DNA from 4 places in the Natronocella acetinitrilica genome. Region 2 is predicted to be linked to each of the others. Evidence: predicted binding sites of a transcription regulator. Region 2 holds the regulator's gene; each other region holds the start of a gene.
What was found. The regulator sigma-54, encoded in region 2, starts transcription at its own class of promoters, with help from an activator protein. The targets are predictions, from matches to a motif close to TGGCANGNTNCNTGCTT.

Region 1 (5,448 bases), on a different contig from region 2:
AGGCGCGGCACTTCCACCTGCAGGTCGATGCGGTCAAGCAGGGGTCCCGAGATGCGTCCACGGTAGCGAGCGATCTGGTCCGGGCTGCAGGAACAGTCCTTGACCGGATCGCCCAGGTGACCGCAGGGGCAGGGATTCATGGCGGTGACTAGCTGGAAGCGGGCCGGATACTCAACCTGGGCCGCTGCCCGGGAGACGGTGACATGGCCTGTCTCCAGCGGCTCGCGCAGGATCTCCAGGGCGTGGCGGCTGAATTCCGGCAGTTCATCGAGAAACAGCACGCCGTTGTGGGCCAGGGAAATTTCTCCCGGGCGCGGACGGCTACCACCGCCCGCCAGGGCCACCGGCGATGCCGAATGATGCGGGGCGCGGAAAGGGCGGTGATTCCAGTCGCTTGCGGAGAAGCCGGCCCGGGCCAGTGACCGCACGGCGGCGGAGGCCAGGCGCTCATCTTCGGTCATGGGCGGCAGGATGCCGGGCAATCGTGACGCCAGCATGCTCTTGCCGGTGCCGGGTGGCCCGACCAGCAGCAGTGAATGGCAACCCGTGGCGGCAACTTCCAGCGCGCGCCTTGCCCGCGCCTGCCCCTTCACCGCCGAGAGGTCGGCAACGGACAGGGTTTCTGACGGGGTAAGGGGCTCGGACGGGGTTAGTGGTGCGTCATCACGGAGATGGGCGGTGACCGCGTTCAGTGTATCCGCGCCGAAGCTCTCACCGGGATGAGCCAGGGCCGCCTCGCCACCGTTCTCGCTGGGCACCATCACCCGGCGGCCGGCCCGGCGGGTCTGGACTGCCAGCGGCAACACGCCGGACACGGCACGCAGGGCGCCGGTGAGGGCGAGTTCCCCGGCGAATTCCCAGTGCGGGAGCTGTTCAGACGGTAATTGCCCTGACGCGGCCAGTACGCCGATGGCAATGGGCAGGTCGAAGCGGCCGCCGTCCTTGGGCAGGTCCGCAGGAGCCAGATTCACGGTGATCTTCTTGCGCGGAAAGTCGAAGCCGCTATTGACGATGGCGCTACGGACACGGTCGCGGCTCTCTCTTACCGCCGTTTCCGGTAGCCCCACCATGGAGAAAGCCGGCAGGCCGTTGGCCAGGTGGACTTCCACCGTTACCAATGGCGCATCAACGCCGATCCCGGCCCTGCCGTAGGCAATGGCAATTGTCATGTGACCCTTCCCTGGGTGTATTGCTGCTGTTTACTCGGATTCCTTGACCAGCGCTTCCAGTGCGCTAACCCGCTCTTCCAGTGCTTCCAGCTGGGCGCGGGTGCGGGCCAGCACCTTTGACTGGGCGTCGAACTCCTCACGGGTGACCAGTTCCATGCGATGGAAGGTGCTCTGCATGGCGGCCCGCATGTTCTGTTCTACCTCGCGCTGAAATTCGCGCAGGCCGGATGGCAGGTTTTCGCTGAACTTCCGGCTGAGCTCATCGAGTGTCTTGGGGTCCAGCATGGTGCATTCCCTCCTCTCGAAATCGGTCTGTGTCTGCACCAAGAAAGCGCATTTTGCACTAATTCGGTGCGTATCCGTGATTGCTGCGGTGCGTCGTCGGCTCTCTTCGGCCAATAACACCACGTTTTACAAGGGCTCACAACAAATGGCACGGGAAATGCTCTCACCGCTGTCAAGTCGGGTGTCGGAGCGTCGGCCTGGCGGCCGATCCGGCAGGCAGCGACCACGGAACGGTAGCCGTTGCCGAAATTCCGCCGCCATCCCGGCCTGCAATCAACCGCTCCGGAAGTCCGGAGGGCATGTTCCGATGCCGCGCAGCGGCAAAAACGCATCAGGGAGACACTGGGCATGAAACTCATCACCGCGATCATCAAGCCTTTCAAGCTGGACGACGTGCGTGAAGCCCTTTCGGAAATCGGTGTGCAGGGTATCACCGTGACGGAAGTAAAGGGCTTCGGGCGTCAGAAGGGTCACACCGAACTCTACCGTGGCGCCGAGTACGTCGTCGACTTCCTGCCGAAGGTGAAGCTGGAGGTTGCCATTACCGATGACCTGGTGGACAGCGTTATCGAGGCAATCACCAAGGCCGCCAACACCGGCAAGATCGGCGACGGCAAGATCTTCGTCTTCGAACTTGAGAAGGCGATTCGTATTCGCACCGGCGAGACCGACAAGGACGCTCTTTGATCTGGCTCCCTGATTTCTGACGAGGAAAAGAAGATGGATCAAGCAATTGAAATCGCATACGCGCTGGATACGTTCTACTTCCTGATTTCCGGTGCTCTTGTGATGTGGATGGCTGCGGGCTTCACCATGCTGGAATCCGGCCTGGTGCGCTCCAAGAACACGACCGAAATCCTGACCAAGAACATTTCCCTGTATTCCGTCGCCTGCATCATGTACCTGTTCTTCGGCTACCAGGTCATGTACGGCGGTGGTCCGAATGGCGTTATCCCCGGGCTGAGCTTCGGCCTCGACCTGGATAACAGCGTTTCCGAAGTGCTGGGTAGCGATGGTGACATCTACTACTCCAACACCTCCGATTTCTTCTTCCAGGTGGTGTTTGTGGCAACCGCCATGTCCATCGTCTCTGGTGCTGTCGCCGAGCGCATGAAGCTGTGGAGCTTCCTGGTGTTCGCCATCGTGCTGACCGGTGTCATCTATCCCGTCCAGGGCTATTGGTCCTGGGGTGAAGGCTGGCTGGATGCCCTGGGCTATTCCGACTATGCCGGTTCCGGCATCGTGCACATGGCCGGCGCGGCCGCTGCACTGGCTGGTGTCATCCTGCTCGGGCCGCGTAAGGGCAAGTACGGCAAGGATGGTGAAGTGCGCGCCATTCCCGGCGCCAACCTGCCGCTGGCGACGCTCGGTACGTTCATTCTCTGGCTGGGCTGGTTCGGCTTCAACGGTGGTTCCGAGCTGAAGGTGTCCGACGTAGAGTCCGCCAACGCCGTGGCCCTGGTGTTCACCAACACCAACCTGGCCGCCGCGGCTGGTCTGATCGCCGCGATGATTCTCTCCAAGGCCATGTTCGGTAAGGCCGACCTGACCTTCATCCTCAACGGCGCGCTGGCCGGCCTGGTGTCCATCACTGCCGGTCCTGATGTCCCGTCCCAGTTGATGGCCGTCATAATCGGCGCCATCGGTGGCGTGATCGTGGTGTTCTCCATCATCGGTCTCGACAAGCTGAAGATCGATGATCCCGTCGGTGCGATCTCTGTCCACGGCACCTGCGGTATCTGGGGTGTCATGGCGGTGCTGCTGTGGAACAGCGACGCCAGTTTCTTTGTCCAGATTATCGGCCTCGGCGCCATCTTCGGCTGGGTCTTCATCACCAGCTTCATTGTCTGGGCGATTCTCAAGTCCGCGATGGGTATCCGCGTGAGTGAGGAAGAAGAAGTCGAAGGTCTCGACATCCTCGAGTGCGGCATGGAAGCCTATCCGGAGTTCGACGGCAAGGCTTCAAAGTAGGTCGAAACCGTCATTTGTAGTAAGAAACCGGGCGCCTTCATGGCGCCCGGTTTGTTATTGCGTCAAGCACTGACTTCAGAATCCAAAGTCGGTAGATTGATCGGCCATGGACGCACTCGTGATTGAGGACCTGACGGTTGGGCCGCTGCGGAAAGTGTCCCTTACCGTTCAGCCCGGCGAGATCGTCTGCCTCTCCGGCCCGTCCGGCTCCGGCAAGAGTCGCCTGTTGAGAGCGGTGGCCGATCTGGAGGCCCACGGAGGTGATGCGCTTATCGGCCATGACCGGCAATCCGGGGTTGCGGCCCATCATTGGCGCGGCTGGGTCATGCTTGTGCCAGCCGAGAGCGCCTGGTGGGCCGAGACAGTCGCTGCCCATTTCGTCGAACCCTTGCCTGGCAGTCTGGATGGTTTCGGCCTGTCGGATTCGGTACTCGCCTGGGAGGTGTCTAGGCTCTCATCCGGGGAGAAGCAACGCCTCGCCGTGCTGCGAGCGCTTTCCTTGATGCCCCGGGCCCTGCTGCTCGACGAGCCCACCGCCAATCTGGACGGAGATACCACGCGCCGCGTCGAGACCTGGTTGCGGGATTATGCCGGACGTATGGGCATTCCCGTACTGTGGGTCGCTCATGATCCGGCGCAGATCGAAAGAGTGGCTCATCGACACTTCACGATTCGTGGCGAAGCGCTCCGGGAGATTCCATGCAGGGTGGCGTGATCGAGTTGTCCTGGTGGCAGCTGTCCATCGGCGCGTCCCTGGTCGTCGCACTTGCCGGGGTGACCCACCTGGGGCGACTCGGGCTGGGGAAGGATCTGCTTGTCGCCGGTTTGCGCACAGTGATTCAGCTCGCGATCATCGCCTTTGTGCTGGAAGCGCTGTTCGCGGTGGCGTCCTTGCCCTGGGTGGCGCTCATGGCCACGGTCATGCTCTTGATTGCTGGCTACGAGGTTATGTCGCGGCAGAAGCACCGGCTGGTCGGGGGTTGGGCGTTCGGCATCGGCACGGTGTCCATGTTTTTGTCCTCCTTCACCGTGACGGTCCTCGCCCTGGCCTTTATCATCGGTCCCGAGCCGTGGTACACGCCCCAGTACGCAATCCCCCTGCTGGGCATGATGCTGGGCAACACCATGACCGGCGTGGCCCTGGGGATGGACCGCTTGACCGACGGTGCCTGGCGCCAGCGCCAGGTCATCGAGGGTCGTCTGATGCTGGGGATGGATTGGCGCGCCGCGGTGGCGGACATTCGCCGGGACGCCATGCGCAGCGGCATGATTCCCACCATCAACGCCATGGCGGCGGCGGGGGTGGTAAGCCTGCCGGGCATGATGACCGGCCAGATCCTGGCCGGCACGGCCCCTGCGCTGGCCGTGAAGTATCAGATCCTGGTCATGTTTCTGATCACCGTCGGTACCGGCTTTGGGACGGTGGTGGCGGTCCTCGTGGGCAGTCGCCGGCTCTTCGATGGTCGCCAGCGGCTGCGCCTGGATCGCCTGAAATCGTCGGGCTGAGTAGTCAGCCCGACCTGTCGGCCATGAGTTTCTTGCAGAACTCCGGAATTGCAAGGGCGGCGCGATGCATGGCGGCGTTGTAGTACTCGGTGGCGAATGGCTTCGCCGCGGCGTCGGTCTCCCGGAAAGCCGTCAGGTCCACGTCGCCCTTGCCGGCCATGGTGGCCGACCACCAGCCCGAGGGGTAGCCCACCACCGGGAACTGTAGGGATCTGACCTGCGTGAAGCCGCCGCCGCGCATGGCGGTGTAGACGTCAGCGAGCAACGTATCCAGATGCAGTATGGGTGACTCGCTCTGTTGCACCATCAGCCCGTCGTCACCGAGAGCGCGCCAGACATCGGCCATGAATTTCGTGCCGAACAGACCTTCCGCAGGCCCCACCGGATCGGTGCTGTCCACGATCACCACGTCCACGGAGCCGGGCTCCAGTCGGCGCATGTAGTCCAGCCCGTCCGCGAACAGTAACTTCGCCCGCGGGTCATCGTTGGCGCTGCACAGTTCGGGAAAGAAGCGTTC
Region 2 (5,448 bases):
CAGGCGATTCTGGAGCGCTACGGCCATGCATAGGCGCTGGGTGTTCCGCATCGTGGCCGGGCTGGTCATCGCCGCTGCAGGCTGGTGGATACTCGACGAGGACACGGTGGACCCGGTGGTCGCACCGGACAGTCTCGAGCGGGAGCGCACGCCGGATTACTTCGTCGAGAACTTCACCCTGGATGCCACCGATGAACAGGGCGTCCGAACCTATCGGCTGCAGGGCGACACCATGACGCACTTCATGGACGATGACCTCTGGCGGGTACAACAGCCCTGGATGATCTACTACACCGAATCCGGCTCGCCGTGGCATCTGCGCTCGGAGCGCGGCCGGGCGTGGAACAGCGTCACCGAAGCCATGCTGGAAGGCGACGTCACCATTCGCCGCGAGGCCAGCGACGAGAACCTTGAAGCCAACATCGACACCTCTGAAGTCTACCTTCGCCCGCAGGCCCGCTACGCTGAAACCGACCAGTACGCCGTTTACTACCGGGACGGCTTGCGCATCAGCGGGATCGGCGTGCGGGGCTACCTGGACAGACAACAGATCGAGATGCTCTCGGAGGTCAGAGGCGTATATGAACCTGCCGTCGACTAATCGGCTCCTGGGCCGACTTGCACTTTCAGTCCTTGCCTTGGTACTGACGAGCGCCGCTGCGGCCGAACCGATCTACCTGGATGCGGACGAAGCAGAAATAGACAATGTCTCCGGGGTCAGCGTCTATACCGGCAACGTGGTCATGACCCAGGGGTTGCGCGAGATCACCGGCGACCGCATGACGGTGCACACCACCCGCGAGGGTCGCGAGCTCTCCCGGGTCATCGTCGAGGGCCGCCCCGCCGTCTATACCCAGCAGCCCGACGACGGCACGGCGCTGGTGAGGGCCGATGCGCCGCGCATGGAGTACTTTGCCACCGGACCGGAACGGATCATCCTCATGGACGGCGGCCGCATCACCCGCGGGCGCAACGAGTTCACCGGTGAGGTCATCGAATACAATCTGGAAACCGAGGTCGTCAATGCCCGGGGCGATGACGATACCGGCCGACGCATCCGCATCACACTGTTCCCCGAGGATGAAGAATGAGCGCTGTGCCCGCTGAAGCCGATAGCACGCTTCGCGTGGTGGACATCAAGAAGAGTTACCGCAAGCGCGTCGTGGTGCGTAGCGCATCCCTGTTGGTGAATACGGGTGAGGTGGTGGGCCTGCTCGGGCCCAATGGCGCTGGCAAGACAACCTGCTTCTACATGGTGGTGGGCCTCGTGCCCACCGACGGCGGTCGCATCGAACTGGATGGCAAGGACATCACCCGACTGCCCATGCATGTACGGGCCCGGCGTGGTGTCGGCTACCTGCCCCAGGAAGCCTCGGTGTTCCGCAAACTGAGCGTTGCCGACAATCTGATGGCCATTCTCGAGACCCGGCCCGAACTCAACCGGCAACAGCGCCGAGACCGGGTGGGTGAGTTGCTCGACGAGTTCAACGTCAGTCACCTGCGCGACCAGATGGGCATCAGCCTGTCCGGGGGCGAGCGGCGCCGTGTGGAAATTGCCCGCGCGCTGGCGGCAAACCCGCGTTTCATTCTGCTGGATGAACCCTTCGCCGGGGTCGACCCCATTTCCGTCCTGGATATTCAGGAGATCATCCGCCACCTGGCCGCCCGGGGAATCGGCGTCCTGATCACGGACCACAATGTGCGCGAGACCCTCGGCATCTGCCAGCGTGCCTACATTCTGAGCGGTGGGGAAGTCATTGCCGAAGGCGGCGCGGAAGACATTCTGGCCAACCAGCGGGTGCGGGAAGTCTACCTCGGTGAAGGTTTCCGCATGTGATCATGGCCACGGCGAACCCGTTGACACGCAAGACTCGGGCCATGCGCTGTTCTCAGCGCCTGTCTTTTCCGTTACGATGATCCGGACGCTTCGCCACGACGTTGAATGCATGCGGAATCCGGCACCACAAAAAGGCTACATGATCAATGGCAGCGCCGCTCCGGCGCCCATTTACCATGTAATCCGGTAACCCCCTGCCCATGAAACAGTCGCTACAACTTCGACTCGGCCAGACCCTCACAATGACCCCACAGCTGCAGCAGGCGATCCGCCTGTTACAGCTATCGACACTTGAGCTGCGCACCGAGATCCAGCAGGCCCTGGATTCCAACCTCATGCTGGAACCGGCGAGTGAACACGACGACGAAATCGACGAGGAAGCCATCGCCGACAACCGCGATGGGGACGATGCCGAAGCCCGACAGCAGGCGGAGCGGGATGAAGCCCGCCGCGAGGTTGCCGAACGGGAAGTCGACGAGTCCAACAACACCGCACCCGACGATATCCCCGACGACCTGCCCCTGGATTCCGACTGGAACGACGTCTATGACGGAGCCACCAGCTACAGCGCCGGCGACAGCGATGAGCAGATGGACTCCTGGGAGAGCCGCTCCAGCAGCAGTCGCAGTCTGCAGGACCACCTCCAGGAGCAACTCGAACTGAGTCCGCTGAACGAGCGCGATCGCGCCATCGGCGAGGCCATCATCGACTCGGTGCGGGACGACGGCTACCTCAGCAGCAGCCTGGACGACATCCTCGCAGCGCTACCCCCGGAGTGGGAAGTCGAACTTGATGAGGTCGAGGCCGTGCGCCATCTCATCCAGCGCTTCGATCCCCTGGGGGTTGCCTCGGTGAACCCGCGGGAAGCGCTATTACTGCAATTACAGGTCCTGCCGCCGGACACGCCCTGGCTGGAGCCGGCCATCCGTCTCGTTGACCAGCACCTGGAATTGCTCGGCAGCCGGCAGATCGCCCAGCTGACCCGGCGCATGAAGCTCGATCAGGAAGAGCTGCAGCACGTCCTTGCGCTGATCCGCACCCTGGATCCACGGCCCGGCTCGCAGATCAGTGACCGGCAGGCCGAATATGTGACTCCGGACGTCTACGTGCGCAAGGTTCAAGGTGCCTGGCGAGTCGAGTTGAACCCGGAGGCAACGCCACGGGTGCGCGTCAACAGTTATTATGCGAGTCTGGTGCGGCGGGCGGACAGCAGTAACGAGAATACGACCCTACGGCAGCATCTGCAGGAGGCACGGTGGCTCATCAAGAGTCTGCGCAGTCGCAACGACACGCTGCTGAAAGTCGCCACATGTATTGTCAATCATCAGCAGGACTTCTTCGAGTTTGGCGAGGAGGCGATGAAGCCGCTGGTGCTGCGGGAAGTTGCCGAAGAGGTGGAGATGCACGAGTCCACCATCTCCCGCATCACGACCCAGAAATACATGTATACCCCCAGGGGCACATTCGAGTTCAAGTACTTCTTTTCCAGCCATGTCCATACCGTGGACGGTCAGGAGTGCTCCGCAACATCGATCCGCGCACGCATCAAACGACTGATCGCCGACGAGGACGAGAGCAAACCCCTCAGCGACAGCCGACTGGCGGACATACTGAAGGATGAAGGCATCAATGTCGCCCGACGCACGGTGGCGAAGTACCGGGAGTCCATGGCCATCGCTTCATCCAACGAACGAAAGCGCATTGCCTGAGCGCGGTGTCGTCGGCCCGGTAAACGGCCGCCCCCACCCAGGGCCCTGAATAAGAGATACTAAGGAGAGCGCCATGCAAGTCGATATTACGGGCCATCACGTTGATCTGACCGATTCTCTCCGCGACTACGTTCAGCAGAAGTTCATCCGTCTTGAGCGACACTTTGACAACATGGTGGACGCCCACGTGATTCTGACGGTGGAAAAACTTGACCAGAAGGCCGAGGCGACACTGCAGCTTGGCGGCGCGAAACTGTTCGCGGACGCGGTGTCCGGAGACATGTACGCTGCCATCGACGCACTGATCGACAAACTGGACAGGCAGGTGAAGAAGCACAAGGAGAAACTCACCGACCATCATCGAGTCGAAGGCCTTCAGGCGAAAGCGGCCGGTGGTGATCTCGAGGAGTGACCAGGCTGGCCGGCGATGCCCTGGGCGGCATCTCCGGTCGACATACACTGAACGGGCAGGCCGTTTGCCCAGGGGCGGGGCCGGATCGGCGATCCGGCGTGCAAACCAATGATCAAGATTGCCGACCTGTTGACCCAGGACCGCATCGGCTGCGATGTGGCCGTATCCAGCAAGAAACGCGGGCTGGAAGTGCTCAGCGAACTCGTGGCGGGCGAAGCAGCCGGTCTGAACGCGGGCGCTATCTTCAACAAGCTGATAAGTCGCGAAAAACTCGGGAGCACCGGGCTTGGCAAAGGCGTTGCCTTGCCTCACGCCCGCGTGGAAGGCAGCGATACCGCCACTGCCGCTTTCATCAAGCTTCCCGAAGGCATCGATTTCGATGCCTTCGACCGACAGCCGGTGGATCTGCTGTTTGCCCTGGTCGTGCCGGAGCACTTTACCGACGAGCACTTGCAGATCCTCGCGCGGCTGGCGGAGATGTTCAGCGACCCTGAATTCTGCAACCGGCTGCGCGAAGCGGATTCGGCGTCTGCCCTGCATGATCTGCTGACGGCCTGGAACGGCGACCAGGCCGCCGACGGTTGATGCCCGGAATTTTATTCGACCAGGACCGGACCGAGCTGTCGGACAGCGCCATGACAACGGCAACCGTCATCCCCGGGACCTTAGTCCGGATCTTCAACAAAGGCGTGCTGCTGACTGGTGACAGCGGCATTGGCAAAAGCGATCTGGCCCTGGCGCTGATGGATCGCGGCCATACGCTTGTCGCAGACGATGCGGTAGAACTCTCGGTGACGGCGGACCGTCTGACCGGATATGCCCCCGCAGCCTTGCACGGATTACTCGAAGTGCGCGGGCTTGGCCCACTGCGGCAGACACGCTGCGCCGACCAATGTGAGATCGCCGTCGTGGTTAACCTCGTGCAGCCAACCAGGGAACAATGGGCCAGCTGGCCACGTCTGCATGGCAAATGGGATGCAGTCACGCTGGGGGGCATCTGCCTGCGGCGACTGCACTTGCCGGTTGCCTCCGGTCGGCCCTTGCCGTTGCTGCTGGAGGCCGTAGCCCGGACTCACGATGGGGAGATGAGACATGGCTGATGCCCGGCGCCTGATCATCGTCAGCGGCCTGTCCGGCTCTGGAAAGACCGTCGCGCTGCACACCCTGGAAGATGCCGGCTATTACTGCATCGACAACCTGCCCATCTCCCTGCTCTCCGGTCTGGGCGCGCACCTCGGCCTGCTCGGCACCGATGGTGGCCAGGATTTCGCTGTCGGCATTGATGCGCGCAACCGGCCAGGGGATCTACAACAGTTTCCAAGCTTTCTCGATCATCTCCGCGCTCACGGGGTCAAGACGGAGATCGTCTTTCTAACCGCCGATGACGCCACACTCATCAAGCGCTTCAGCGAAACCCGCAGACGCCACCCGCTAAGCGCCGACGATCGGCCGCTGGCCGAGGCCATCGCGGTTGAAAGGCATCTGCTCTC
Region 3 (5,448 bases), on a different contig from region 2:
GAGGTGGGCGTGCTGGCTGGTGACTATGCAGGTGCCGAGGATGCGCTGCGCCGCGCCGCCCGGCTGGGCATTGCCTCGGATCGTGTGCAGCCCCTGCTGGCGACAGCGCTGCTGCGCCAGGGCAAGCACGAAGAGGTTCTGCGCGACATCAACCCCGATATCGCTGGCAATGACAGCCTGCGGGCCGAACTGCTGGCCGCTCACGCCGAGGCACACATTCAGGCCGAGAACCCTGCGGAGGCTGCACCACTGGTTGAACAGGCGCTTGCGCTGGACGAGCGCTCACTCCCCGCCCTGGTTGCGGCGGCTCGCCTGGCACAGACCACCAACGACGCCACTGCCGCCAACAGTTATGCGGATCGGGCGCTGGAAGTCGAACCGAACTCCTCTGCTGCCCTGCTGGTCAAGGCGCAGGTTGCCCGTGGTGGTGGCCAACTCGACGACGCCATTGCCGCTTACAGTCAGCTGCTTGAGCTGCCACCGCTCGGGATATCGCGGGGTGAGCAGTTCAACGCCCACGGGCAGTACATCGAGACGCTGCTTATTGCCGAGCGCATCGACGATGCTCGCAGCCAGGCCGAGCGCATGCACCGCCGGGCCCAGCGCCACCCCTACCCCAACTTTCTCGTTGGGCTGATCGCATTGCAGGATGGCGACGTGGACCGTGCCAACGAGCACCTGCAGCGCACCCTGTCGGCGGCACCGGACAGCATCCCTGGTCAGCGGCTGATGGCCGCTGTTCGCATGGAGCAGGAGCAATACGCCCAGGCCATCACCATGCTGCAACGCGTGATCTCGGCAACGCCAAACGACGTGCAGGCGCGCATCATGCTTGTTGCGGCATTGCGCATGAATAACGAAGAGCGACAGGCCAACCGCGTGCTGGCCGAGGGCATTCGCGCCGCCGGTGACGACCGGCAGGCCATGTCGCTGTTAAGCCGTGCCGCCGGCGACGATATCGAGGCCGTCATTGCCGACCTCAACCAGATGGCGCAGACCAACCCCAGCGTGCAGCGCGCAAGCCTTGGGCTTGCGCAGACGTTGGTCACCGAGGGTGCCACCGACCCGGCGCGCGCCATGCTCGAGCAGATCGAATCCGATGACGAATCGGAAGATTTCACCCGTCGGCAGTATCTGGTGATCGCAGCCCTTCAGGGCGGTGACAGCGATCGCGCCATGAGCGAAGCAAGACGCCTGGTTGAGGATTACCCCGACAACAGCTCTGCCCACAATCTGCTGGGTGGCGTGCACCTTAACCTGCAGGATCTCGAATCCGCCCGCAGCGCCTTCGAAGAGGCACGGCGACTGGACCAGGACAGCGTTCAGCCGCTGATGAACCTGGGGCTGGTGGCCGCCGCCAGTGGCGACCGGCAGCAGGCCATTCGCTACCTGCGAGAAGGGCTTGAGCGGCAGCCCGATAACGTGCCCGCCATGTTGCAGCTGGCCGACCTGCACCGCCGTGGCGGCGAGAACTCCGAAGCCGAACGGTGGCTCAACGAAGCCAACCGCCTGGCACCAAACAATTTGCAGGCAGCGCTCGCCATGGCGCGGCTGCAATTGAGCCGCGGCAATCCGGAAGCCGCCATGGAGGCCGCCGACCGCGCCGTTGCCGCAGCACCCGATAACGCGGTTGCCCTGGGCTTGCAGGGTGTGGCAAGGCTAGAGGCCGGACAACCAGACGCCGCGCTGGAGAGCCTGACAGCCGCCCAGCAGATTGTGCCGGAAGAGCCTGATCTACTCTTCCAGCTTGCCCGTGCCCAGGGCATGGCTGGTGATAACGCTGCCGCTCGCAATACGCTGGAAGGGCTGGTGCGGGACCACCCCGGGCGACTCGATGCCCGCTCGGCGCTGGCACGCCTGCAGTTGCAGCAGGGTGATCCCGACGCTGCCCTGCAGACTGCCCGGGGGCTTCAGGGCGTGGAAGGCGGAGAAGCCGAGGGCGCCTTGCTGGAGGGCCACGCGCACTCCGCACTGGATGACGTGGATTCCGCCATTACCGCCTACGCCCGCGCCGTGGAACTGGGGCGTACCGAAGCCTTGGGCCCACTGGTCGCCAACCGCGAAGAAGCGGGTGTGGAACGCCCGGCCGACCCGCTGGAGCAGTGGATCGACCGCAACCCGGACAACCCACAGGCGCGGTTCTCGCTGGGTAACTGGTATCTGGAGCGCGAGCAGTATGAAGACGCTGCGCGCCACTATGGCGTGTTGGCGGACCTGACCGATCGCGAGAATGCCGTGGTGCTCAACAACCTGGCCTGGCTCTATCAGCAGCTTGGCGATGGTCGGGCTCTGGAAACCGCCCGCGCTGCGTACAGCCTGGCACCGGAGAGCGCCGCAGTCATGGATACCCTGGGATGGATCTACTTCCAGACCGGCGACGTGGACAACGCCGTCGAACTGCTGGGGCGTGCGGCCGCGGCAGCGCCGGACAACGCCGAAATCCAGTATCACCACGGCGTTGCGCTGGCGGAAGACAGCCAGACGGACGCAGCCCGGGATGCCCTTAATCGCGCGCTGGAGTTGGAAGAAACCGCCGCCTGGAGCGACGAAGCCCGCGCCATTCTGAACACGCTCTAACCCCCGTCACACCCGCCGACGACCCCATTCGGGTCGTCGGCCTTCCTTACATTGTCCGCTTGCGCACCAAAGTGGAACTACGCATGCGGCTGTTTTATAGGACGTTTCCTTGTTGGCACAGGTCTCGCATGCACAAGTGTGCGTACAGGTGGGCAACGCCCAAACAGGGAAAGGAAGGACATCATGTGGAATAAAGCAATCACGGCAGGTGTTTTGACGGCAGGGCTGCTGTTTGCCGGACAGGCAAGTGCGACTCTGACCTGGTCGATCAGCGGTGAGGGTGAGACTGCGGCCAAAGAAGCCGAAGCAGCCTTCAAGGCCGGGCTCGCACCGGGTTACATCACCGAGGACTTCGAGAGCTTCACTGTCAATACGACGGCCGACACTGATCTGCCGACGTCGATCAACACCTCGGTCGGAGACTTCACGCAGGTCCAGGCTGGTTCAGGTGGCATCTGCGAGCAGTACAATAGCTGCAGTGGACTGCTGATCCTGGATAATGCCTCCAGTGAGTACGGCGGCCGCTTTAACACTACCGATAAGCCGGGCAGCCAGTGGCTGGACAGCAACGATTCCAGAGAATTGTTGTTCGAGCCGATTGGCGGCGTGAACTCTGTCGGCTTCTTCATCACCGACCCGAATGACGCCGGTGGGCTCTTCGACTTCACGTTGACAGATGGCACCAGCACAAGCCTGTTTATCAAGGATCTGTTCGAGGGATCCATGGGCAACGGCAAGGTGTTTTACCTGACCTTCTTTGCCAGCTCAGACATCAGCAGCATCAAGATCGCAACCAACAACCGGGATGACGGCTTCGGTATCGACGACGTGACCGTCGGCCGCGTGCCGGAACCCGCAACGCTGGGCATGCTGGGACTTGGCCTGATCGGCCTGGCCGCAGCAGCACGCCGCCGTCGGAAGTCTTCCGACCTAACTTGATCCTCAGCGAGTTTGCAGTATCAAAAACGGGGCCTCAGGGCCCCGTTTCTTTCTTATGAACCCGTTCTTGTCCCCGGGTCCCGTAGGGTGTGTTAGCGCAAAGCGCGTAACGCACCGTCACCCAGCCTTGCCCCCCCTCCCTCGACACAAGCCATAGACGGAATTCTTTACAGCTCACTCCGACACACGCGATGCACCAAAACACAAGCACCTGATTTTTATAAAAAAATAATACATATTGCAGGTGGCACGGGACATGCTTACTTAACCGTACGAATAGATGGATCCGTGCCAAGCGGAACTTGGTATGCGCGAGGTGCATGAGATGAACAGTAAACGGTCGGTCTGGACAGGATGGAAGCTCGGCTCAATCGGGCTGGGCACTTTGGGGCTCCTGGGGCTCCCAGCGGCAGCATTCGGCGGCGTGCTCATCACGGCCACCATCGACGGCAATGATTGTTCTGGTTTCTTCGGCCAAGGGTTTCGAAGTTGCCAGATCTTCAACGCAGGCGATGAAGGTGACGTGAAGATTTCACCGGTCATCGCCAAATACGACGTCGAAGAGGACGAATGGGAGACAAACTCAGCTCTGTATCCCAATATCGATGGCTCGGAATTCAGCTTCGGAACTGGTTCTGAAGGGACTTGGAACTACACCCCTGGTGACGGTGACCCGGGCGTTCGGTTCTGGGCTGCCAAGGGTGGCAACTTCTTCAACCTGTTCTGGGTAGTTGGTGAGGATGAAGCTGGCCTCTGTGACGGTAGCGGCGTGAGCCTGCTCACCCTTGACTGCCTGAATGCCGCCCAAGTGGTGACCAGCGGGTCGTGGATTACTCCGACCAACCCGAATAACGGTAACCTCACCGGCCTGTCTCACCTGACCTTCTACAACGAGAAGGCGGCTACAAAGGTTCCGGAACCCGCCACACTCGGCATGCTCGGACTCGGCCTGCTTGGTCTTGCAGCCGCCACACGGCGCCGCCGCAGCAAGTAGACCTTGCCTACAGCATTCTTCTAGGGGCACCTGCGCGGTGCCCCTTTTTTGTGTTGTCGAAGTTCCTTACAACCTGATCCACCAAACTCGATATCTCCAGCCTGACCCACCTGAACTCAGTGACTTACGCCATTGGCAGTATTCCTGCGTTGATGTTCATGCACTGACATTATGAACGCAACAAAAGGGTGGGATTTATGCGACTTGGATTTACGATGAAGACAACCGCACAGACGGTCGCCCTAGCAGGGCTCTTGGGTGGGATGGCCTTTGCGGTATCGGCCGCGCCGATCACAGGGGATCCGATCGGCAACGACTTCGGCTGGGAGCCGAATAGCACCAACCAGCAAAACTTCGATCAGGAAGTTCCGGGCCGTGAAGGGCAAGAGGTGCCTTATGTCCTCTTCAGTGACAGTGGGCCTGGCTTCGTCACTCTCGATTTCTTCAATGAAACGAATTCTCAAGCGTTCTTCGAAACCCGCATCGACGGCGTACAAACCGGCACGAGCCCCCATCCGATTGTAATTGGCGACACCATCCATAGCGGCGTCAATGTCGACAACCGGGGCGCAGACGGCGTGAGCTTCATTCAGCAAACGTTTGGCGCCGAGCAATTTGTCGACGTACGGCTCGCCCTCGGCGGCGAACGGGATTGGGACTTTGACTGGGTACGCTTCGAAGTGGGCTCTACTGCCTCAGTGCCTGAGCCTGGCATCCTAGCGCTGCTCGGTCTGGGCCTGCTTGGTCTCGTCATTGCGCGTCGCCGGAGCGTTTGAGTCGACGCGCCTAGGGAGCTTAATTGGTCGGTAGCGATGGAGCCCCGCTGATGCGGGGCTTTTTTTGTCGGTGCGTTACGGCCTTCGGCCTAACGACACCCTACAGTAGGCCGTGCTCGATCGAGTGTATGGTGGGCGCCATTAGGCTGGAGGCCTCAACGC
Region 4 (5,448 bases), on a different contig from region 2:
GACGGTGTCTACAGCTACTTCGGCCATTCTGCGCTGATCGGCTTCGACGGTCGTACTCTCGGTGAGTGCGGTACCGAGGAGAACGGCGTGCAGTACGCCCAGTTCTCGGTGTCAGCCATTCGCGATGCCCGTGCCAACGATCAGTCGCAGAACCACCTGTTCAAACTGCTGCATCGCGGCTACACCGGCATGCACGATTCCGGTGACGGTTCCCAGGGTCTGGCGGAGTGCCCGTTCGAGTTCTACCGCACCTGGGTCAACGATGCCGAAAAGGCGCGGGCCGACGTGGAGAAGATCACCCGCAAGAAAGCCGGTGTTGCCAGCGCGCCGGTGAAGGACCTGCCCTACGACGCCAAGGAGGAAGAGGCGGCCGAGTAACGGCCCGGGCCTTGATCGCGGCGGTCGGGTCTGCGGATCCGGCCGCCGCTGCTATCGTGGAGCAACTGCATGCCCTTTCTGAACGACATGCTGGACGAAACCAGTCGTAAACGGCTGGAACAACAACGCCTGGCGGAGGACAACGCCGGCGAACTGCTGCCTGCCGAAGTCCCGGAACCCAATACCATCGAGAGCCGCTATCGCTTCGATGTCAACGCTATCATGCGCGCCGTTCGCGGTGAAATTCTCGGCCAGGACGAGGCCGTGGATGCCGTGGAGCGCATGCTGCATATCGTCCGCGCCGATATCGCCGATCCGCGCCGGCCGCTGCATACAGCCCTGTTCCTCGGCCCCACCGGCGTTGGCAAGACGGAACTGGTCCGCGCCGTGGCCCGGGCACTGCACGGTGACGCTGACGCCTTCTGCCGAGTGGACATGAACACCCTGTCCCAGGAACACTACGCCGCCGCTCTGACCGGGGCGCCGCCCGGCTATGTGGGCAGCAAGGAAGGCACCACCATTCTCAATCAGGAACTGATCGAGGGCAGCCTGGGCAAGCCGGGTATCGTACTATTCGATGAACTGGAAAAGGCCTCGGACGAAGTCGTCCAGGCGCTCCTCAACGTGTTCGACAACGGCATGCTCACCGTCGCCTCCGGGGAGCGCACCTACAGTTTCCGCAACGCCCTGGTGTTCATGACCAGCAACCTGGGTGCGCGCCGCCTTCAGAGTTTCGAGGAGCGTCGCGAGCGCTTCCCGGGCAAGCTGTTCCCGATGCCTGCGCGCCGCCGCCGCGACAAACTCTACCAGATGATGGAGCGGGAACTGCTGCGCCGTTTCGTGCCCGAATTCGTCAACCGTATCGACACCATCACCGTATTCAACTGGATTCACGGGGACGTGGTGGAGCAACTGGTGGACCTGGAACTGGTTCGCCTCAATCGCCGTCTGCGCAAGCACAGCGTGGAGTTGCAGCTGGAGCCATCGGTGCGGGCCCACATCGCCAGGGAGGGGTTTGATCGCAAGTATGGCGCCCGGTCCCTGCGTCGCGCCATGCGTCATCGCATCGAGGCACCGTTAGCCCATTTCCTGCTCACGGAATTCCGCAGCGCCGGCGGCTTTCAGTCGCTGGAGGCGCACCTGAAGACAGGCAAGGTCAGATTTCGTGCGGTCGCAAACACTTAAGGAGAACAACATGTCGGTGAAGCCACCCGGTCCGTCCACGCTGAAGGCCATTTCCGACGAGTACGGCTTTGACTTGTCGCCTCAGGAACTGGTGGAGTACGAAGCCGCCGTTGCCGCCGGTCTCGGCATCTATGCCCGCATTGACGAGTATGCCGACGAACTGCTCCCGGTGAAGTACCCGAGAGCAAGTGTCGGCTATCGACCGGTGGGAGAGGAGAACCCGAATAACGGCTGGGCCTGGAAATGCTCGATTCCCGGGGCCGACAGCGGACCACTGGCCGGGTGCACCGTTGGCATCAAGGATAATGTCCTGGTCGCAGGCATTCCCATGCTCAATGGTTCTCCCATCCTTGAAGGATACGTTCCCCGGGAGGATGCGACGGTGGTGACCCGCCTGCTCGATGCGGGTGCCCACATCATCGGCAAGACTGCCGTTCCGGCCTTCTGCTTCGACGGCGGCGGTTGCACCGGCTACCCGGAGCCGCAGCCCGAGAACCCCCACAACCCCGATCACATGGCGGGCTCATCGTCCAACGGCAGTGCTGTGGTGGTCGTCACCGGCGAGGTGGACATGGCGCTGGGTGGCGATCAGGGCGGGTCAATCCGGATGCCGTCTTCCTGGAGCGGCTGCTATGGGCTCAAGCCGACCAAGGGTCTGGTGCCCTACACGGGGATATTCCCCATCGAGCGAACCCTGGATCACACGGGCCCCATGGCCCGCAGCGCCGAGGATTGTGCACGGATGCTACAAGTCATCGCCGGCCCCGACGGGCTGGATCCGCGCCAGTATGACGTGCGCACTGACGACTACCTGACCTCGCTGGGAGACAGCCTGTCCGGACTGCGTGTTGGGCTATTGCGCGAGGGCTTTGCCATCCCGGATATGAGCGAGGCCGACGTGGACGACGGCGTGCGCCAGGCCGCATCGGTGCTGGAGAAGGCCGGCGCCAGCGTTTCCGAAGTCTCCGTGCCGATGCACGCTGACGGATTGGTGCTCTGGGTTGCCATTGCCAACGAAGGCGCCACGGAGCTCATGGTCTGGGGGGACGCCTACGGCACCAATGCCCGCGGCCACTATTCAACGGACCTGATCGATTTCTTCGGCCGCGCACGCCGGGCCCGTGGCCGCGACTTCAGCCAGACAGTCAAGGCCACGGTGCTGGCCGGACACTACATGTCGACTTGCTACAATCGCCACTACTACGCCAAGGCCCAGAATCTGGGGCGGCGTCTCCAGGCGGGCTACGACGAGGCCCTGCGGGATGTCGACTTGCTGGTACTCCCCACGACACCGATGAAGGCCATGCGCAAGCCGGCCGATCGATCGCTACCAACGATCATGGCCAGCGCCCTGGGTAACCTCTACAACACTGCGCCATTCGATGTTACCGGTCATCCGGCGATGAGCGTGCCGGCGGGCATGTCCGACGGTCTGCCGATCGGAATGATGCTGATCGGCCGGCATTGGGAGGACGCAACCGTATTGCGGGCAGCCCATGCCTTTCAGATGAAGGCTTCCTGAAGCGAACGCGGCCGCGCAGGCTCGGTGCAATATTGGTGCGATTGCACCGTTATAGTGCGTCAGATCGCTCGACGAACATGCAACGCGGGAAGGCGGTCAGGCCCAGGGTATATCTGCGCTGCGGAGATTCGCGCGGCACGCGTGCGGATGGCTGCGGGCGCGGGTTGGGCATGCCCCTGGCGTGGCACGCACCATGCAGGCGCTTCGCAGCAACACTCGAATAGCCGGCTTCGCAATGGAGGTTACCCCGTGAAACGGATCGTGCTGTCAATCATCGCGGCCTTGACGCTGCTGGCCGTGCCGGCGTTGGTGCTCGCCCATCCCCACCCCCACGCTCACGGTGGCTTCGGCGCGGGCTTCCTGCATCCTCTGTTGGGTCTGGACCATCTTCTCGCCATGCTCGGCGTCGGTCTCTGGGCCGCACAGCAGGCGGACCGCCGCACCTTCTGGTTGATTCCGGCGGGCTTCATCACGGCCCTGGTGATTGGATTCGTGCTGGGTCTCGGCTCTGCCTCGCTGCCGATCATCGAGTTCGGCATCGTCGGCTCGCTGGCCCTGGTGGGGCTGCTGATACTGGTCAAGCGACAGCTGCCCGTGGCGGCGGCCGGTGTGCTTGCGGGCCTGTTTGCCGTTTTCCATGGTCATGCCCACGGTGCCGAAATGGCCGTGGGGCTTTCCGGCAACCTGTTCGGTGCCGGATTCGTGATCGCCTCTGGCATGCTACTGGCGGCGGGCGTCACGGCCTGGCGATTCGCAGAGCGGCGAATGGCGCAGGCATCGGTGTCCCGCACCGCCGGTCTGGCTTTGCTGGCGGCGAGTGCGGTCTATCTGGTCCTGCTGGTCTAGGCCGCCCCATGGCGGCGGCTGTTCCCGACGTCGTTGAAGCCGGCGGCTGGCTGGCGCGTCTGCGGCTGAAATACGCGCGGCGTCGCGACCGCACCGTGCTGGCTCATCGTTACCACGAAGGGCCGCTGCTGGTGCAGCGCAGCTTCCACCCCGAGGGCGAACCCTGCCATAGCTATGTGATTCACCCGCCAGGGGGCGTGGTTGGCGGAGACCGGCTGTTGCTTGACGTGGATGTGGCTGCTGGCGCCCATGCCGTGCTGACGACTCCGGCTGCCGCCAAGTTCTACCGCAGCGGCGGCCATCGTGCCGAGCAGGATCAGCACTTCACGGTTGCCGATGGCGGTGCGCTGGAGTTTCTGCCCGCCGAGACCATTCTGCACGGTGGCTGCGACGTCAACCTGCGCAATCGCTTTGATCTGGTCGGCGAGGCCCGGCTGTGCGCCTGGGACGTGGTCTGCCTTGGGCGCCCCGGTAGCGGCGATCACTATGCCAGCGGCGCCTGCCTGCAGGATCTCCGCGTCTTCCGGGATGGTGTCATTTGCCTGCATGAGCGTCTGCGGCTCGATGCCGGCGACAGACTGCTGACAGCACCCTGGGGTCTTGGGGGGCGCACGGTGATCGGCACGTTGGTGGCCACGCCCGCGCCGCCTGGTCTGGAACAACAACTCCGGGAAAACCTGGACGGTGCCGATACGCTGCGCCTGGGAGTGACACGACTCGACGATTTATTAGTGCTGCGCTGCCTTGGCCCGGGCGCAGAGCCGGTGCGGGCACTGCTCGAACGCGCCTGGACGCTGCTGCGGGAGCCCGTTCTGGGGCGACCCGCCTGCCCACCGAGAATCTGGAGGACCTGACCGATGGAACTCACACCACGGGAGAAAGACAAGCTGCTCCTGTTCACTGCGGCACTGCTCGCCGAGCGGCGCAAGGCCCGGGGGCTCAAGCTCAACTACCCGGAGGCCATGGCGCTGATCTCTGCCGCCATCCTCGAGGGTGCCCGGGACGGGCGCAGCGTGGCCGAGCTGATGAGCGCCGGTGCCGAGGTACTCACCCGGGAGGACGTCATGGACGGAGTTGCCGAGATGATTCCCGAGGTCCAGGTGGAGGCGACCTTTCCCGACGGGGTCAAGCTCGTCACCGTGCATGAGCCGATTCGATAGGAGGTGCAGCCATGATTCCAGGAGAAGTGCTGCCGGCGGACGGCGAGATCACGCTGAACGAAGGCCGGGACACGGTCACCGTGTCCGTGACCAACAGCGGCGACCGCCCCATACAGGTGGGATCCCACTACCATTTCTTCGAGGTGAACGACGCCCTGCAGTTCGACCGTGAGCAGGCGCTGGGATTTCGTCTCGATATCCCGGCTGGCACCGCCGTGCGCTTCGAACCGGGCCAGGCGCGCACCGTGCAGCTGGTGGCCTATGCGGGCGAACGGGCGGTCTACGGATTCAAGGGTCGTGTGATGGGTCCACTGAAAGGGGGTTCGGCATGAGCAACAGGATCTCGCGCAGGGCCTA

Region 1: a site for sigma-54 is predicted at 1,601-1,617, ahead of glnK (P-II family nitrogen regulator). Genes of this name have one in related genera too.
Region 3: a site for sigma-54 is predicted at 2,691-2,707, ahead of J2T57_RS21415 (PEP-CTERM sorting domain-containing protein). Genes of this name have one in related genera too.
Region 4: a site for sigma-54 is predicted at 3,268-3,284, ahead of J2T57_RS19475 (HupE/UreJ family protein). Genes of this name have one in related genera too.

The regions. Positions count from the first base shown of each region.
Region 1 is NZ_JALJXV010000011.1:55,885-61,332, forward strand. It holds gene J2T57_RS19515 (YifB family Mg chelatase-like AAA ATPase) at 1-1,169, opposite strand, end outside; gene ubiK (ubiquinone biosynthesis accessory factor UbiK) at 1,200-1,454, opposite strand; gene glnK (P-II family nitrogen regulator) at 1,803-2,141, shown strand; gene J2T57_RS19530 (ammonium transporter) at 2,175-3,425, shown strand; gene J2T57_RS19535 (ABC transporter ATP-binding protein) at 3,532-4,140, shown strand; gene J2T57_RS19540 (ABC transporter permease) at 4,125-4,931, shown strand; gene speE (polyamine aminopropyltransferase) at 4,936-5,448, opposite strand, start outside.
Region 2 is NZ_JALJXV010000002.1:339,751-345,198, forward strand. It holds gene J2T57_RS04900 (KdsC family phosphatase) at 1-33, shown strand, start outside; gene lptC (LPS export ABC transporter periplasmic protein LptC) at 26-601, shown strand; gene lptA (lipopolysaccharide transport periplasmic protein LptA) at 639-1,091, shown strand; gene lptB (LPS export ABC transporter ATP-binding protein) at 1,088-1,837, shown strand; gene J2T57_RS04920 (RNA polymerase factor sigma-54) at 2,038-3,546, shown strand; gene hpf (ribosome hibernation-promoting factor, HPF/YfiA family) at 3,620-3,958, shown strand; gene ptsN (PTS IIA-like nitrogen regulatory protein PtsN) at 4,067-4,543, shown strand; gene J2T57_RS04935 (HPr kinase/phosphorylase) at 4,594-5,058, shown strand; gene rapZ (RNase adapter RapZ) at 5,051-5,448, shown strand, end outside.
Region 3 is NZ_JALJXV010000014.1:42,448-47,895, forward strand. It holds gene prsT (XrtA/PEP-CTERM system TPR-repeat protein PrsT) at 1-2,577, shown strand, start outside; gene J2T57_RS21415 (PEP-CTERM sorting domain-containing protein) at 2,761-3,516, shown strand; gene J2T57_RS21420 (PEP-CTERM sorting domain-containing protein) at 3,797-4,510, shown strand; gene J2T57_RS21425 (PEP-CTERM sorting domain-containing protein) at 4,726-5,286, shown strand.
Region 4 is NZ_JALJXV010000011.1:46,445-51,892, forward strand. It holds gene J2T57_RS19460 (aliphatic amidase) at 1-378, shown strand, start outside; gene J2T57_RS19465 (AAA family ATPase) at 448-1,563, shown strand; gene J2T57_RS19470 (amidase) at 1,574-3,085, shown strand; gene J2T57_RS19475 (HupE/UreJ family protein) at 3,335-3,931, shown strand; gene J2T57_RS19480 (urease accessory protein UreD) at 3,940-4,785, shown strand; gene ureA (urease subunit gamma) at 4,789-5,091, shown strand; gene J2T57_RS19490 (urease subunit beta) at 5,103-5,423, shown strand; gene ureC (urease subunit alpha) at 5,420-5,448, shown strand, end outside.